DNA from 2 places in the Bradyrhizobium sp. LeoB3 genome. Region 2 is predicted to be linked to the other one. Evidence: predicted binding sites of a transcription regulator. Region 2 holds the regulator's gene; the other holds the start of a gene.

Evidence for each region. Region 2 encodes PhoB, which activates phosphate uptake and scavenging genes when phosphate is short. Its sites were predicted from a motif close to TGTCATNNANCTGTCAT; they were not measured.
Region 1: ACZXDY_RS06685 (Orn/Lys/Arg family decarboxylase) is a predicted target of PhoB. The motif match lies at 3,390-3,406, and genes of this name have one in related genera.

Annotation. Positions count from the first base shown of each region.
Region 1 is NZ_JBVBEF010000005.1:50,968-58,333, forward strand. It holds gene ACZXDY_RS06665 (PAS domain-containing protein) at 357-911, shown strand; gene ACZXDY_RS06670 (cupin domain-containing protein) at 975-1,418, shown strand; gene ACZXDY_RS06675 (COG4315 family predicted lipoprotein) at 1,532-1,921, opposite strand; gene ACZXDY_RS06680 (DJ-1/PfpI family protein) at 2,193-3,344, shown strand; gene ACZXDY_RS06685 (Orn/Lys/Arg family decarboxylase) at 3,449-5,806, shown strand; gene ACZXDY_RS06690 (N-acetyltransferase family protein) at 5,813-6,370, shown strand; gene ACZXDY_RS06695 (hypothetical protein) at 6,385-6,789, opposite strand; gene ACZXDY_RS06700 (hypothetical protein) at 6,801-7,022, opposite strand; gene ACZXDY_RS06705 (cation diffusion facilitator family transporter) at 7,148-7,366, opposite strand, start outside.
Region 2 is NZ_JBVBEF010000037.1:67,593-74,958, forward strand. It holds gene pstS (phosphate ABC transporter substrate-binding protein PstS) at 1-662, shown strand, start outside; gene pstC (phosphate ABC transporter permease subunit PstC) at 864-1,853, shown strand; gene pstA (phosphate ABC transporter permease PstA) at 1,855-2,700, shown strand; gene pstB (phosphate ABC transporter ATP-binding protein PstB) at 2,697-3,518, shown strand; gene phoU (phosphate signaling complex protein PhoU) at 3,530-4,246, shown strand; gene phoB (phosphate regulon transcriptional regulator PhoB) at 4,363-5,070, shown strand; gene ACZXDY_RS23160 (GcrA family cell cycle regulator) at 5,191-5,706, opposite strand; gene ACZXDY_RS23165 (acetylornithine transaminase) at 6,204-7,366, shown strand, end outside.

The DNA of each region.
Region 1 (7,366 bases), on a different contig from region 2:
GAGAAGGCCCGCCCTCTGCTGCTGTCGGTCTTGTCGCGCCCAGAGGGAACGGGAGCACATCCCACCCCTCCCCGCCCGATGACCTGATTGTTCGACGCCACCTGTGTACCAACCCGCCGGCCCCTGGAGAACGGCCGGCAAGAACGGGAATGAGCGGACAGTAGAGGGGCATGCGGGCGGCGCCAAGCTCATAGTTAACTTAACGTTAACGCCGCAAAGCTGCCGGAAAGCTTGCGAAAACGTGGCCGCGGCATGGACGCTGCAAAAGTTCCCCTGCACTACTGAGAATGAATGCGCTTGCGCAAAAACCGGGACAGATGTGTCCCGGCGCAGCGAGCGCGAGGCAAGGTTCTTGAATGAAGCATCCGGGAAGCCGCGAATTCTTCGCTTGTTGGGACAAGACGCGTGGCAACGCGCGCGCGCCTGATCGCTGCGACCTCGATCCCGAGGCCGTTCGCGAGCGGCTCGGCGACATTTTTGTGCTGTCCTACGAGCATGAGGCGGGCTTTCCCTTTCGCGTCGCCGGCACGCGCGTCTGCGCGCTGCTCGGCCGCGACCTCAAGGACAAGAGCTTTTCGGAGCTGTTCACCGGTGAGAGCCGCCGCCAGGTCGAGGATGTCGTCGCCTTTGTCGCCGAGGAGATGCTGCCCGCCGTCGCCGGCGTCACGGCTTCGAGCCAGGCCGGCACGCCGGCGCATCTCGAATTGCTGCTCCTTCCCTTCAACAACCGCGCGCACGTGCCGGTGAGCCTCACCGGACTGCTGGCACCATTCGAGACCGTTGCGACCACGCTCTCCGATTTCACATTGACCTCGTGGCGCTATCTGCACCCGCCGGAAAGATTTGTGCCGCGCGCGCTGCGAAAGCTCGCGATCGCGCGCGGATTCATGGTCTATGAGGGACTGCGGTAACCGCTGACGCGGCTGCGCGATCCGGCTATCATCCCTTTGGTTCAACGAAACCGGAGGAACGCCATGGACGCTGCTACGCCGCAGGCGCATCAGACTGCCGACACGCATTCCCATCTCGTGCGCCCGCAGGAAATGGACTGGCAAAAGACCCGTTTCCCTGGCTGCGAGGCCAAGACGCTGCTGTTCGACCGCAAGACCGGCTTGATGACGGCCTTGATGCGCTTTGCGCCAGGTACGGTGCTGCCCGACCACGAGCACGTCAATATCGAGCAGACCTATGTCATCGAGGGTTCGCTGGTCGACAAGGAAGGCCCGGCGCAGGGCATTGCCGCGAAAGCGGGCGAGTTCATCTGGCGTGAGGCCGGCAGCCGCCACGTCGCCTGGTGCCCCGAAGGCGGATTGATCCTCGCGATCTTCCAGGTGCCGAACAAGTTCTTCGAGGCCGACGGCCGCGTCGTCGACGCGGCTGGTGCGGACTGGGACGAGGCGTGGGGACACACGAAATAACGGCCCGCCGACTTCTTTGCATCCCCGCGCGAGGCAGGTGTGCAAGCCAACTAGCGTGAACGGCGGATCATGCTGCGCTGATCCGCCTCTCGCATTATTGCGAGCTCAGCTCATCACGGCTGCGCAAGATGCCAGGCGCCGTTGAGGAAGCCGTCGCCGGTGATGTCGCCGGGCTTCTGATCCTTGGCGAAGGTGTAAAGCGGCTTGCCCTTGTAGGCCCACTGCTTGGAGCCATCATCACGGGTGATGATGGTGTAGCCCTCGCCCGCCTTGTCGCTCGCCTCAGCCTTCAGCACCGGCCAGTTTGTCGCGCAAGGACCATTGCAGGCAGACTTGCCGTCAGTGTCCTTGTCAAAGGTATAGAGAGTCATGCCCTTCGCATCCGTCAGCACACTTCCCTTCGCGGTGGTTCCGGTCTTGGTCGGCGGTGCGGCAAACGCCACGGAGACCGTCGCCAGGGAAATGGCGGTGGCGAGTGCGAAACCAATCGATGGGTTCTTCATGATAGCTCCTGTAAGGAAATAGCTTGCATGAGTAGGACATACGGAGGCGCGTTCTATTCCGCCGGAGAGCACGAGGAATTTTTTCGCTACGTCTGCTTGACGAGGGGAATAATTCGGCAAGTGGCTTTCGACGAAATTCACCGATCCGCCCCTGTCCATTCATTGCCCCCTGTGTCGGTTTTTGCCGGATTTGCGTCATTTCGGAGCGCGGCGTGAGCGAGTAAGTTGCGCGGAGGGGGCGAGGTGACGAATTCGTTGAGCGACGTAAGCAATGAACTGGCGGCTTTTCGCGTGGGGCGGTGTTGCCGCCGCCGCGCTTTTCTTGACCATTGGTGGTGGCTGGCTTCTGACGCTGCCCTCGCGAGCTGCGTCTGCAAACGCGCCGCCGATCGCAAGCCAGGAGGGTGATGCGACCATCGCGGCGTTGAAGCCGCCGAAGCGGCAGCGACCGCTGATCGCGATCGTCGGCATCAATGAGCAGACCGAAACCACCGACTATCTGATGCCCTATGGCATCCTCAAGCGCGCCGACGTCGCCGACGTGGTGACGCTTGCGACGAGACCCGGACCGGTGACGCTGTTTCCGGTGCTGAAGGTCGAGCCGGATGCCACCATCGCAGCGTTCGATGCCGAGCACCCTGATGGCGCCGACTATGTCATCGTCCCCGCCATGAGCCGTGACGACGATCCGGTCGTCGTGCAATGGATCAGGCAACAGGCGCAAAAGGGCGCGATCGTCATCGGTGTCTGCGTCGGCACCATGGTGGTCGCCAGTACTGGACTGCTCGACGGCAAGCGCGCGACGACGCATTGGTACTCCCTGAAAGACCTGCGCGAGAAGCATCCGACGATCCATTACATCAGGGACCGCAGGATCGTGGTCGACCAAAGCGTTGCGACCACAACGGGGATCACAGCTTCGATGCCGATGTCGCTCACGCTGGTCGAAGCGATCGCCGGCCGCGAGAAGGCAGAAGCCGTTGCCCGCGACATCGGCCTGCCCCATTGGGATGCCCGCCACGACAGCGGCGCGTTCCAGTTCACACGACCGTTCGCGCTCACGGCGATCGGGAACACGCTCGCGTTCTGGAACAAGGAGCAGCTCGGCATCGCGCTTGCGCCCGGCATCGACGAAGTCTCGCTCGCGCTCGCCGCCGACGCCTGGTCGCGGACCTATCGTTCGCGCACCGTGACCTTTGCCGCGACGGCGGAGGCGCAGCCAAGCCGCAACGGCCTGCGCATCCTGCCCGATCAGGTCGCGGCCCAGTGGCCCGCCGAGCGATTGCTGCAACCGGTCGGATCACTGGCGCCGGCGCAGGCGCTGGACCAGACCTTGCTGCGGATCGAAGCACGCTATGGCGATCGCACGGCCGATTTCGTCGCCATGCAGCTCGAATATCCGAGGCAACGCGCACCGGATTGAAGCGGCGTCGGCTCGCCACCAACAATTTTCCCCCGCGGGCGCCACCGTCATCTGCCTGTCACGAAATGTGCCGACTTCTCGCTCGGATCATTTCGAGGACACCGATGGACTATTTCCGACGCTTCACCTTCCTGTTCGCGGCGCCCGTATTCGATCCGGAGGATCTCGAGGGCATCCGCTTCAACCAGATCATCGACGAGATCCAGCGCTCCGGCTTCGAGGTCGTGCGCGCCCGCAAGCTCGAGGATGCCGAGATCGCGGTGCAGACCGACGCGGCGATCGGCTGCATGGTGGTGGACTGGGGCAAGAAGGGGCTGGAGGGCAAGACCGCATCGCTGATCAATTTGATGCGGCGGCGCGGCCTCGACTTCCCGATCATCCTCCTGATCCGCCGCAAGCGGTTCGAGGACCTGCCGGTCGAGGTGCTCGACTTCATCGACGGCTACGTGTTCCTGTCCGAGGAAACGCCGCCGTTCATTGCCAAGAATTTGATCAGCCGCCTCAAGCAATATGCCGAGACGCTGAAGACGCCGTTCTTCGGCGCGCTGGTCGACTATGCCGAAGAGGGCAACCAGCTCTGGACCTGCCCCGGCCACAATGGCGGCGTGTTCTACAGCCGCAGCCCGATCGGACGCGTGTTCGTCGAACATCTCGGCGAAGCCGTGTTCCGCGACGACCTCGACAATTCCGTGCTCGACCTCGGCGACCTCCTGACCCATGAGGGCCCGGCACTGCGGGCGCAGAAGGAAGCCGCCAGGATCTTCGGCGCGGAGAAGACCTATTTCGTGCTCAACGGCACCTCCACCTCCAACAAGGTCGCACTCGGCTCGCTGGTTACTGACGGCGACCTCGTGCTGTTCGACCGCAACAATCACAAGGCCGCCCACCATGGCGCGCTGCTGCTCGGCGGCGGCATCCCGGTCTATGTGCCGACCGTTCGCAACGCCTGGGGCCTGATCGGGCCGATGCGCTGGGACATGCTCGACGAGACATCGCTGCGCGAGCGCATCCGCAACCATCCGCTGGTCAAGGACAAGGAGGCCTGGAAGCGGCCCCGTCCCTTCCGCGTCGCCGTGGTCGAGCAGTGCACCTATGACGGCACCATTCATAGTGCGGAAATGATCCTCAAGCGCATCGGTCATCTCTGCGACTACATCCTGTTCGACGAAGCCTGGGCCGGCTTCATGAAGTTCCATCCGATCTATGCCGGCCGCTTCGCGATGGGCCTTGCCGACCTCGGCCCCGAGGCGCCCGGCATCATCGCCACGCAATCGACCCACAAGCAGCTCGCCAGCTTCTCGCAGGCTTCGCAGATCCATGTCCGCGACCGCCACATCAAGCGCCAGAAGCGCCGGGTCGAGCACCGGCGTTTCAACGAGAGCTTCATGCAGCACGCCTCGACCTCGCCATTCTATCCGCTGTTCGCCTCGCTCGACGTCGGCGCGCAGATGATGAAGGGCCGCTCCGGCGAGGTGCTGTGGGACGACACGATCCGGCTCGGCATCGAGCTGCGCAAGAAAATCCGCGCCACCCGCCGCGAGTTCGAGGAGAACGAGGCGCGTCCCGAGCGGCGCTGGTTCTTCGAGCCGTTCGTGCCGGATCGCGTGATGATCCCGGACGTCGCGCGCGAAGGCGGGGCGCACAATGTCGCCTGGGAAACCATCTCTACCGACCAGCTCGCGACCAACCCTGCGTTCTGGCAGCTCAAGCCCGGCGATAGCTGGCATGGCTTCCCGGAGATGACGGCGGGCTTTGCCATGACCGACCCGAACAAGCTGACGCTGCTCACGCCGGGATTCGATCATGCCACGGGTGCGTGTGCCGAACACGGCATCCCCGCCCCGGTGGTAGCGCAATATCTGCGGGAGAACCGCATCGTCGCCGAGAAGAACGACCTCAACTCCCTGCTCTTCCTGCTCACCCCCGGCGTCGAGGCGAGCAAGGCGGGGACGCTGATCTCCGGGCTCGTCGCCTTCAAGAAACTGCATGACGACAATGCGCTGCTCGAAGACGTGATCCCCGAATTCTTCCGCCGCCGGCCTGCCCGCTATGCCGGTGTCCGCCTGCGCGACCTCTGCGGCGACATGCACCGCTTCTTCCGCGCGGCCGATGTGAGCGCGCTGCAGCGCAAGCAATTCCTGCCCGAGCATTTGCCCGAGATCGCGATGTCGCCGCGCGAAGCGTCACGCTACCTCGTGCGCAACGACGTCGATTATCTCCCGATTGGCGAAATTTCGGGCCGCATCGCCGCGACGCCGTTCGTGGTCTACCCGCCCGGCATCGCCACCATCGTGCCCGGTGAACGGCTGTCGGAACAGACGCGGCCGATGATCGATTACCTCAAGATGTTCGAGGCATCGTTCAATGCGTTCCCGGGCTTCGAGGTCGAGATCCAGGGCGTCTACAAGGAAATCGACGATGCGGGCCGCGTGCGCCTGTTCACCTACGTGATTTCCGAGTGACGGCCGATGAACGAAGAGCGGATCATCGTCAGGGCCTCGCGCGAGGCCGATGTCGAAGCCATGCTATCGATCTACCGCCGCCACATAAGGCGCGGCGTCGACGACAGCGTCGAGGACAGCGGAGTGCCGGAGCCGGATGATTTCCGCGACCGGCGCAAGAATTTCCGCAACCATCGCCTGCCCCATCTGGTCGCGACTCGTGACGGCGAGGTGGTCGGCTACGCCTATGTGGTGCTGTTTCGGAAGCGGCCGGCCTATCGCTATGCGGTAAAGCATTCGATCTATGTCCGTCACGACCAGGTCGGCCGCGGCATCGGGCGCCTGCTGCTCGGCGAATTGATCGACGCGTGCGCGGCGGCCGGCTTTCGCCAGATGATCGGCTATATCGACAGCGACAACGCCGCATCGCTGGCGCTGCATCAGCGTTTCGGCTTCGCCCGCGCCGGCCTGTTGCCGGGCGTCGCCTATCGCTTCGGCCGCTGGGCCGACACCGTGATGGTGCAGCGCTCGCTCGGCCCCGGCACCACCGAGCCGCCGCCACCAGCCCCGCTGTCGCGACGCTAAGCTGCGACGGCCGGCTATGTCGGCCGCCAGCGCACGGGGAAGCTCCGCGCCACCGCGAGCGCCGAGCGCTCGTTGGCCTCGAGCGCGATCTTCTGCGCCAGCATGACGTCGCCGGCCACCAGCGTATCCCTCGGCACGAAACACCAGCCCGCATGCAGCCGGCCGAGTTCGTCCAATTCATAGATGTTCATGCCGGTGCCGTGCCGGATCCGGTAGCGTTTGCCGGAGTGGCAGCCAACGACGTCGAAATAGCCGCTCGTCTCGTACTGCACGAGCTGCTCGGGCGTCAGCCATTCCTTCAGCAGCGCCAGACCGCGCGACTGGCTGTCATCCAGTACGCAATATTCGACGAACCGCCGCCAAGCCGCGCGCGAGAGCCGCGCGGCCTCGGCGAACGCCCGCGACAGCCTGCCGGACATGACGGACCGGCCTAGCCGCCGACAAGTCGCGGATAGAACAGCGTCTCTTCGGCCTTCGGATCGAAGGAACGGACCACGGTCGGCTGTCCCGACACGTCCCGCACCGCAGCGGTGTAACCGCTCTTCATCAATGCGTCGAAGCGCAGTTGCGCTTCGCGCAGGGCCTTCTCGTCGGCGGGATTGAAATTGTGCCGGCTGTCGCCAGTGTGATCCATCACGATTTGCGTCGCCATCCCCGCACTCCCTTGCTGGATGAAACTGCAAAGCTAATGAGAGATTAGGGCGAAAGTTCCGACAGCGCCAGTGCAAAGTCGCGAGAGACCTTTCGATTTCGCACGCCGGCATGATCGCCTCAATTTTAGCCACCGCCGAACCGGCCGCGGCGCACCGCCTCATAACGGTGGCGGGTTTGTGGCTTGATGAACAGCGAGACCACTTCGGGATGCGCCGCGCGGATCCGCTTCTCCAGCGCCTCGACGCAGCGCTCGATGTCCGGAGTGCGCAATTCGTCGGAAAATTCCAGGCTGAGGCTTGCCACAATCTGGTCCGGGGCGAGGTGAACGGTGGTGACGCCGTT
Region 2 (7,366 bases):
GCGAAGTGCTCGGCAACATCTATCTCGGCAAGATCACCAAGTGGGACGATGCGGCGATCGCCAAGCTCAATCCGAAGCTGAAGCTGCCCTCCGACGCCATCACCGTCGTGCGCCGCTCGGATGGTTCGGGCACCACCTTCAACTTCACCGACTTCCTCTCCAAGTCGAATGCCGATTGGAAGTCCAAGGTCGGCTCGGGCACCGCGGTCGAGTGGCCGGTTGGCGTTGGCGCCAAGGGCAACGAGGGTGTTGCGGGCAACATCAGCCAGACCAAGAACGCCATCGGCTATGTCGAATACGCCTACGCCAAGCAGAACAAGCTGACCTATGCGGCGATGGTCAACAAGGCCGGCAAGACCGTGCAGCCGACCATTGCTGCGTTCCAGGCCGCTGCTTCCAACGCGGACTGGGCCAAGGCTCCGGGCTACTACGTGATCCTGACCGACCAGCCGGGCGATGCGTCCTGGCCGATCACCGCGGCGACCTTCATCCTGATGCACAAGGAGCCGACGGATAAGGCGGCCTCGGCCGAAGCCATCAAGTTCTTCAAGTGGTCGTTCGAGAAGGGTGGCAAGGCGGCCGAAGAGCTCGACTACATCCCGATGCCGGAGCCGGTCGTCAAGCTGATCGAGAAGACCTGGTCGTCGGACATCAAGAGCTGAGCCTCGCATAGCGAGCGTCGCGCCCTGTCCTCTGCGGGCGCGACAAAGTCGAGAAACCGGAATCCATCGCTTCGCAACCGAAGCTGTGGATTCCGGGTCTACGCCCGACGGGGTGCATCCTGCGACGATGCGGGAAAACGTTCAGGACGGGTCGCGCAGTAAGTTGCGATCGAGTAAACACAGGGGATTGGCGTGGCAGACATGGCCGTTCAAAGCGACGTAATGGCAGCCTCCGGACCTTACGATCGTGCCAGGGCCCTCAGCGCCTTCAAACTCGGTGACATCACCTTCTACTGGATCACCCGCGCCTGCGCGATTTCGGTGCTCCTGATCCTAGGCGGTATCATCCTTTCGCTGATCGCCGGCGCCTGGCCGGCAATGAAGGAATACGGCTTCTCGTTCCTGTGGACCCAGCGCTGGGCGCCTTCGGCAGACCCGCCGGTGCTCGGCGCGCTCGGGCCGATCTACGGCACGCTGATCACCTCTGTCATCGCGATGATGATTGCCATTCCAGTTGGCATCGGCATTGCGATCTTCCTCACCGAGCTCTGCCCACAATGGCTGCGCCGCCCGATCGGCATCGCGATCGAACTGCTCGCCGGCATCCCCTCGATCATTTACGGAATGTGGGGCTTCTTCGTGCTGGGCCCGTTCCTCGCCAACACCTTCCAGCCGTTCATGATCCGCGTGTTCGACGGCGTGCCGGTGCTGGGTGCGATATTCGCAGGCCCGCCATCCTATCTCAGCCTGTTTAACGCCGCGCTGATCCTGGCGATCATGGTGCTGCCCTTCATCACGGCGATCTCGGTCGACGTGTTCAAGACGGTGCCGCCGGTCCTGAAGGAGGCGGCCTACGGGGTCGGCTGCACCACCTGGGAAGTCGTCCGCAACGTCGTGATCCCCTACACCCGCGTCGGCGTCATCGGCGGCATCATGCTGGCGCTCGGCCGCGCCCTCGGCGAGACCATGGCAGTGACCTTCATCATCGGCAATTCGTTCCGCATCTCCTCCTCGATCTTCGCGCCGGGCACGACGATCTCGGCGGCGATCGCCAGCGAATTCGCCGAGAGTGACGGATTGCACCAGTCGGGTCTGATCCTGCTCGGCCTCTTGCTGTTCGTGCTGACATTCATTGTTCTCGCCTGCGCGCGACTGATGCTGATGCGTCTGGAAAGGAAGGCGGGGAACTGACATGAACCCGATTTACAAAGCACGCCGCCGCAACGACATCATCATCCGCGGGCTTTGCATCGCCGCCGCCGCGTTTGGGGTGACCTGGCTGGCGCTGATCCTGTTCACGTTGTTCTACAACGGTCTCGCCGGCCTCAGCCTCGACGTCTTCACCAAGAACACGCCGCCGCCCGGCTCCACCGATGGCGGTCTGTTGAACGCGATTGTCGGCTCGGTGATCATGACCGTGATCGGCGTCGGCATCGGTGCGCCGCTCGGCCTGTTCGCGGGCACCTATCTGGCCGAATACGGCAAGCATGACCGGCTCACCTCGGTGATCCGCTTCATCAACGACATCCTCTTGAGCGCGCCGTCGATCATCATCGGCCTGTTCATCTATGGCGCGGTTGTCGTGCCGATGGGCGGCTTCTCCGCGCTGGCCGGCTGCCTGGCGCTGGCGGTGATCGTCATCCCGGTTGTGCTCCGCACCACCGAGGACATGCTGCTGCTCGTCCCCAACCCGCTGCGGGAGGCGGCCTCCGCGCTTGGCCTTCCGCGCTCGCTGGTGATCAAGCGGATCGCCTATCGCGCGGCGCGCTCCGGCCTGATCACGGGCGTGCTGCTGGCGACCGCCCGCGTCGCCGGTGAGACCGCCCCGCTGTTGTTCACCGCGCTGTCCAATCAGTTCTTCAGCCTGAACCTGACCAAGACGATGGCGAACCTGCCGGTGACCATCAACAACTTCGTGCAGAGCCCCTACGCCTATTGGAAGGAGCTCGCCTGGAGCGGGGCCTTGCTTATCACCTTGACCGTGCTCGCGCTCAACATCGGCGCGCGCATCCTCGGCGCCGAAAGGAGCGCAAAATGACCGATCTGTCCGTATCGACGACCAGCCCGAGCGCGGCCATTCCCCAGAAGTCGCTGCCGGAAGCGGCGCCAAAGGTGACTGCACGCAGCCTCAACTTCTATTACGGCGAGCACCATGCGTTGAAGAACATCAACCTGACGCTCGGCACCAACCGCGTCACCGCCTTTATCGGCCCGTCCGGCTGCGGCAAGTCGACCCTGCTCCGGATCTTCAACCGGATGTACGACCTGTATCCCGGCCAGCGCGCCACCGGCCAGTTGATGCTGGACCAGACCAACATCCTCGACCCCAAGCTCGACCTCAACCTGCTGCGGGCGCGGATCGGAATGGTGTTCCAGAAGCCGACGCCGTTCCCGATGACGATCTATGAGAACATCGCCTTCGGCATCCGCCTTTACGAGAAGATCTCGAAATCTGAAATGGACGGCCGCGTCGAGAAAGCGCTGCGCGGCGGCGCGCTGTGGAACGAGGTCAAGGACAAGCTCAACGCCTCCGGCCTGAGCCTCTCCGGCGGCCAGCAGCAGCGCCTCTGCATCGCCCGCACGGTTGCGGTGCGGCCCGAAGTTATCCTGTTCGACGAGCCCTGCTCGGCGCTCGATCCGATCTCGACCGCCAAGGTCGAGGAATTGATCCAGGAATTGTCGGAGGACTACACGATCGCGATCGTCACGCATAACATGCAGCAGGCGGCGCGCGTCTCCGACAAGACCGCGTTCATGTATCTGGGCGAACTGATCGAGTTCGACGACACCAGCAAGATCTTCACCTCGCCGAGCGATCGACGTACCCAAGACTACATCACCGGCCGGTTTGGTTGAGGAGGGACATCATGGCTTCTGAACATACCGCCAAGGCATTCGACAGCGATCTTCAGGAACTGACCCGTCTGGTCGCAGAGATGGGCGGGCTGGTCGAACGGATGATCACCGAATCCGTCGATGCGCTGATCCGCCGCGACGTCGCGCTCGGCAAGCGTGTCGTCGCTTCCGACATCGAAATCGACAGCCTGCAGCGCGTGATCGAGGAGCGCGCCGTGCTGACGATCGCCCGCCGCCAGCCGATGGCTGTCGACCTGCGCGAGATCGTCGGCGCGATGCGGGTGGCGACCGACCTCGAGCGGATCGGCGACCTCGCCAAGAACATGGGCAAGCGCGTCGCCGCGCTGGAGAACGACTTCCAGCCGCTGAAGCTGATCCGCGGCCTGGAGCACATGACCGACCTCGTGCTGTCGCAGGTCAAGTCCGTGCTCGACGCCTATGCCGCGCACGATCTGCCGGCGGCGATGAACGTCTGGAAGAGCGACGAGGAGGTGGACGCGATCTGCACCTCGCTGTTCCGCGAGCTCCTCACCTACATGATGGAAGATCCGCGCAACATCTCGTTCTGCATCCACCTGATGTTCTGCGCCAAGAACATCGAGCGGATCGGCGACCACGCCACCAACATCGCGGAAACGGTCTTCTACATGATCGAGGGTCAGCAGATCACCGACAAGCGGCCGAAGGGGGATATGACGACGTTCGCCACGACCGTTCCGGGCAACTAGAGCAACATCCGGAAAGTCGACGCCGGCTTTCCGCCAAGATCCTGCTCAAACATCAAAGGAAGAGTGGGATGACGATTCAAGCAGAGAGTCATCCCGCTATAGGAGAAGCCAAGCCGATGAGCGCACGCATTCTGGTGGTCGAAGACGAAGAAGCGCTGACGACGCTGTTGCGCTACAATCTCGATGCAGAAGGCTATGATGTCGAAACGGTCGCCCGTGGAGACGATGCGGACACAAGGCTCAAGGAACGTATTCCCGACCTTGTCGTGCTCGACTGGATGCTGCCGGGACTCTCCGGCATCGAGCTGTGCCGCCGTCTGCGGGCGCGGCCGGAGACCAAGCAGCTCCCGATCATCATGCTGACCGCGCGCGGCGAGGAAAGCGAGCGCGTGAGGGGGCTGGCGACCGGTGCCGACGACTACATCGTCAAGCCGTTCTCGGTGCCTGAACTGCTCGCGCGGGTGAAGGGCCTGTTGCGCCGGGCAAGCCCGGAGCGGCTCGCCACCGTGCTCACCTATGGCGACATCGAACTCGACCGCGAGAAGCGCCGCGTCGCGCGCTCGGGCCGCCCGATCGATCTCGGCCCGACCGAATATCGCCTGCTGGAGTTCTTCCTGGAGCATCCCGGCCGCGTGTTCAGCCGCGAGCAGCTGCTCGACAGCGTTTGGGGCCGCGACATCTATATCGACGAGCGCACCGTCGACGTTCACATCGGCCGCCTGCGCAAATTGCTCAATCCCGGCCGCGAGCAGGACCCGATCCGCACCGTCCGCGGCGCGGGCTACGCGCTCGATGATCGCTTCGCGAAGGCCGAGCAGTCGTAAACCGGCGACCTCAATCCGTAGCCCGGGTGCAGCGAAGCGTAGCCCGGGGAAATTTGGACCTGCCGATACAGCGTTCCCGGGTTGCGCTGCGCTCCACCCCGGCTACGATCTGTCGTCGGCTTACTTGCCTTGTGACGGCTTGACCGTCGGACGGCGGCGGTCAGCCGCCGGCTGGTAGGCGATGCGGGAGTGGTGCGCGCAATAGGGCAGGCCGGGAAGCGCCTTGCCGCCGCAGAAGAAGAATTCCGGGCTCGAGGGATCGCCGACCGGCCAGTGGCAGGTGGCCTCGTTCAATTCGAGCAGCGACAGCCGCTGGCTCATCGGCACCACATTGTCGTAGGCGATAGGGTCCGCTTCCACCTCCACCTCGAAGGCGTGGGCGAGCGCGGTGTTGCCGCGGGAGACCGGACGCGCCACGCGCATCATCGGCTGTGCCGGACGCGCCTTGCGCTGCCGCGGCGCGGCTGCAGCAGGACTCTTGGCGCGGCCCGAGAGGCCAAGCCGGTGCACCTTGCCGATCACCGCATTGCGGGTCACGTTGCCCAGTTCCGCAGCGATCTGGCTGGCCGAGAGGCCACCTTCCCAGAGCTTTTTCAACTGCTCGACGCGTTCGTCGGACCAGGTCAATACCGTCATCGCATCTTTCCCTTCGCGTTGCGCCGGCCGATCCTGGGACAGCGCTGCGATGCCTAATCTCAAAAATCCCTGCGGGCAGAATCCCTTAAGGCTCGCCGGGCACGAAAACCGCACCCGAACGTGTACGCCGCACACAAAGGACTCTAAGGGATCAAAACTGCCGCACGAGATGTCGTACCCGACAGGCCAAACGCTACAATATGGCGTGACTCTGGCGCAAGAGTCCGCGCCTATGCGTCCACATGTTCCGACATTTAGGGATTGCAATCGGGCTTTCCACCACACCGGAAAACTGCGGATTACCGGTACTTTGCCGCGCAGCCTGGCGGCTTCGTGGAGATTGACAGCACCTGCCGCGCGCATAGAATGCCTTTACGTGCCGCCCTGCAAAGGCGGCACGTTTTGTTTTCGCTGGATGAGCTTCAGCCGCGTGTCTGCATCGCTGCACGCCGCCGGGGCTTGTCTGAAAGGCTTGTCTGAACCCTTCAGTGATCGCCATGACCGACCGCGCCACGTCGCATCTGCTTCCCGTTTTTGCCAGGGCCGATCTCGGCTTCGAACGCGGCGAAGGCTGTTGGCTGATCTCGACCAAAGGCGAGCGTTATCTCGACTTCACCTCCGGCGTCGCGGTGAACGCGCTCGGCCATGCCCATCCGGATCTGGTGAAGGCGCTGCAGGAACAGGCGACGAAGCTCTGGCACATGTCGAACCTGTTCAAGAGCCCGGACGGCGAGAAGCTTGCCGCGCGGCTGTGCGAGCAGAGTTTTGCGGACTTCGTGTTCTTCTGCAATTCCGGCGCGGAAGCGATGGAGGGCGTGATCAAGGTCGTGCGTCACTATCACTTCTCGAAGGGGCATCCGGAGCGCTACCGCATCATCACCTTCGAAGGCGCCTTCCATGGCCGCACGCTCGCGACACTCGCAGCGACCGGCGCCGCTAAATATCTCGAGGGCTTCGGTCCGCCGATGGACGGCTTCGACCAGGTGCCGCATGGCGATATCGAAGCGGTGAAACGTGCGATCGGTCCAGAGACCGCAGGCATCCTGATCGAGCCGGTGCAGGGCGAAGGCGGCGTGCGCTCCGCGCCGCCGGCCTTCTTCAAGGCGCTGCGCCAGCTCTGCGACGAGCACGGCCTGCTGCTCGCCTTCGACGAGGTGCAGACCGGCATGGGCCGCACCGGCGATCTCTTCGCCTACAAGCGCATCGGGGTCACCCCTGATGTGATGTCGCTGGCGAAGGCGCTCGGCGGCGGCTTTCCGATCGGCGCCTTCCTTGCGACCGCGGAAGCTGCGTCCGGCATGACGCCGGGCTCGCATGGCTCGACCTTCGGCGGCAATCCGCTCGCGGTCGCGGCCGCCGGCGCCGTGCTCGATGTGATGCTGAAGCCCGGCTTCTTCGATCACGTGCAGAAGATGTCGCTCCTGCTCAAGCAGAAGCTCGCCTCCGCGGTTGACCGCTATCCGTCCATTCTCGCCGACGTGCGCGGCGAGGGGCTTCTGATAGGCGTGAAGGCCGTGGTGCCCTCGGGCGACCTCGTCAACGCCCTGCGCGAGCAGAAGCTACTCACAGTCGGCGCCGGCGATAATGTGGTGCGCTTCCTCGCGCCGCTGATCGTCAGCGAGGCCGAGATCGAGCACGCCATCGGTTGCCTGGAGCGCGC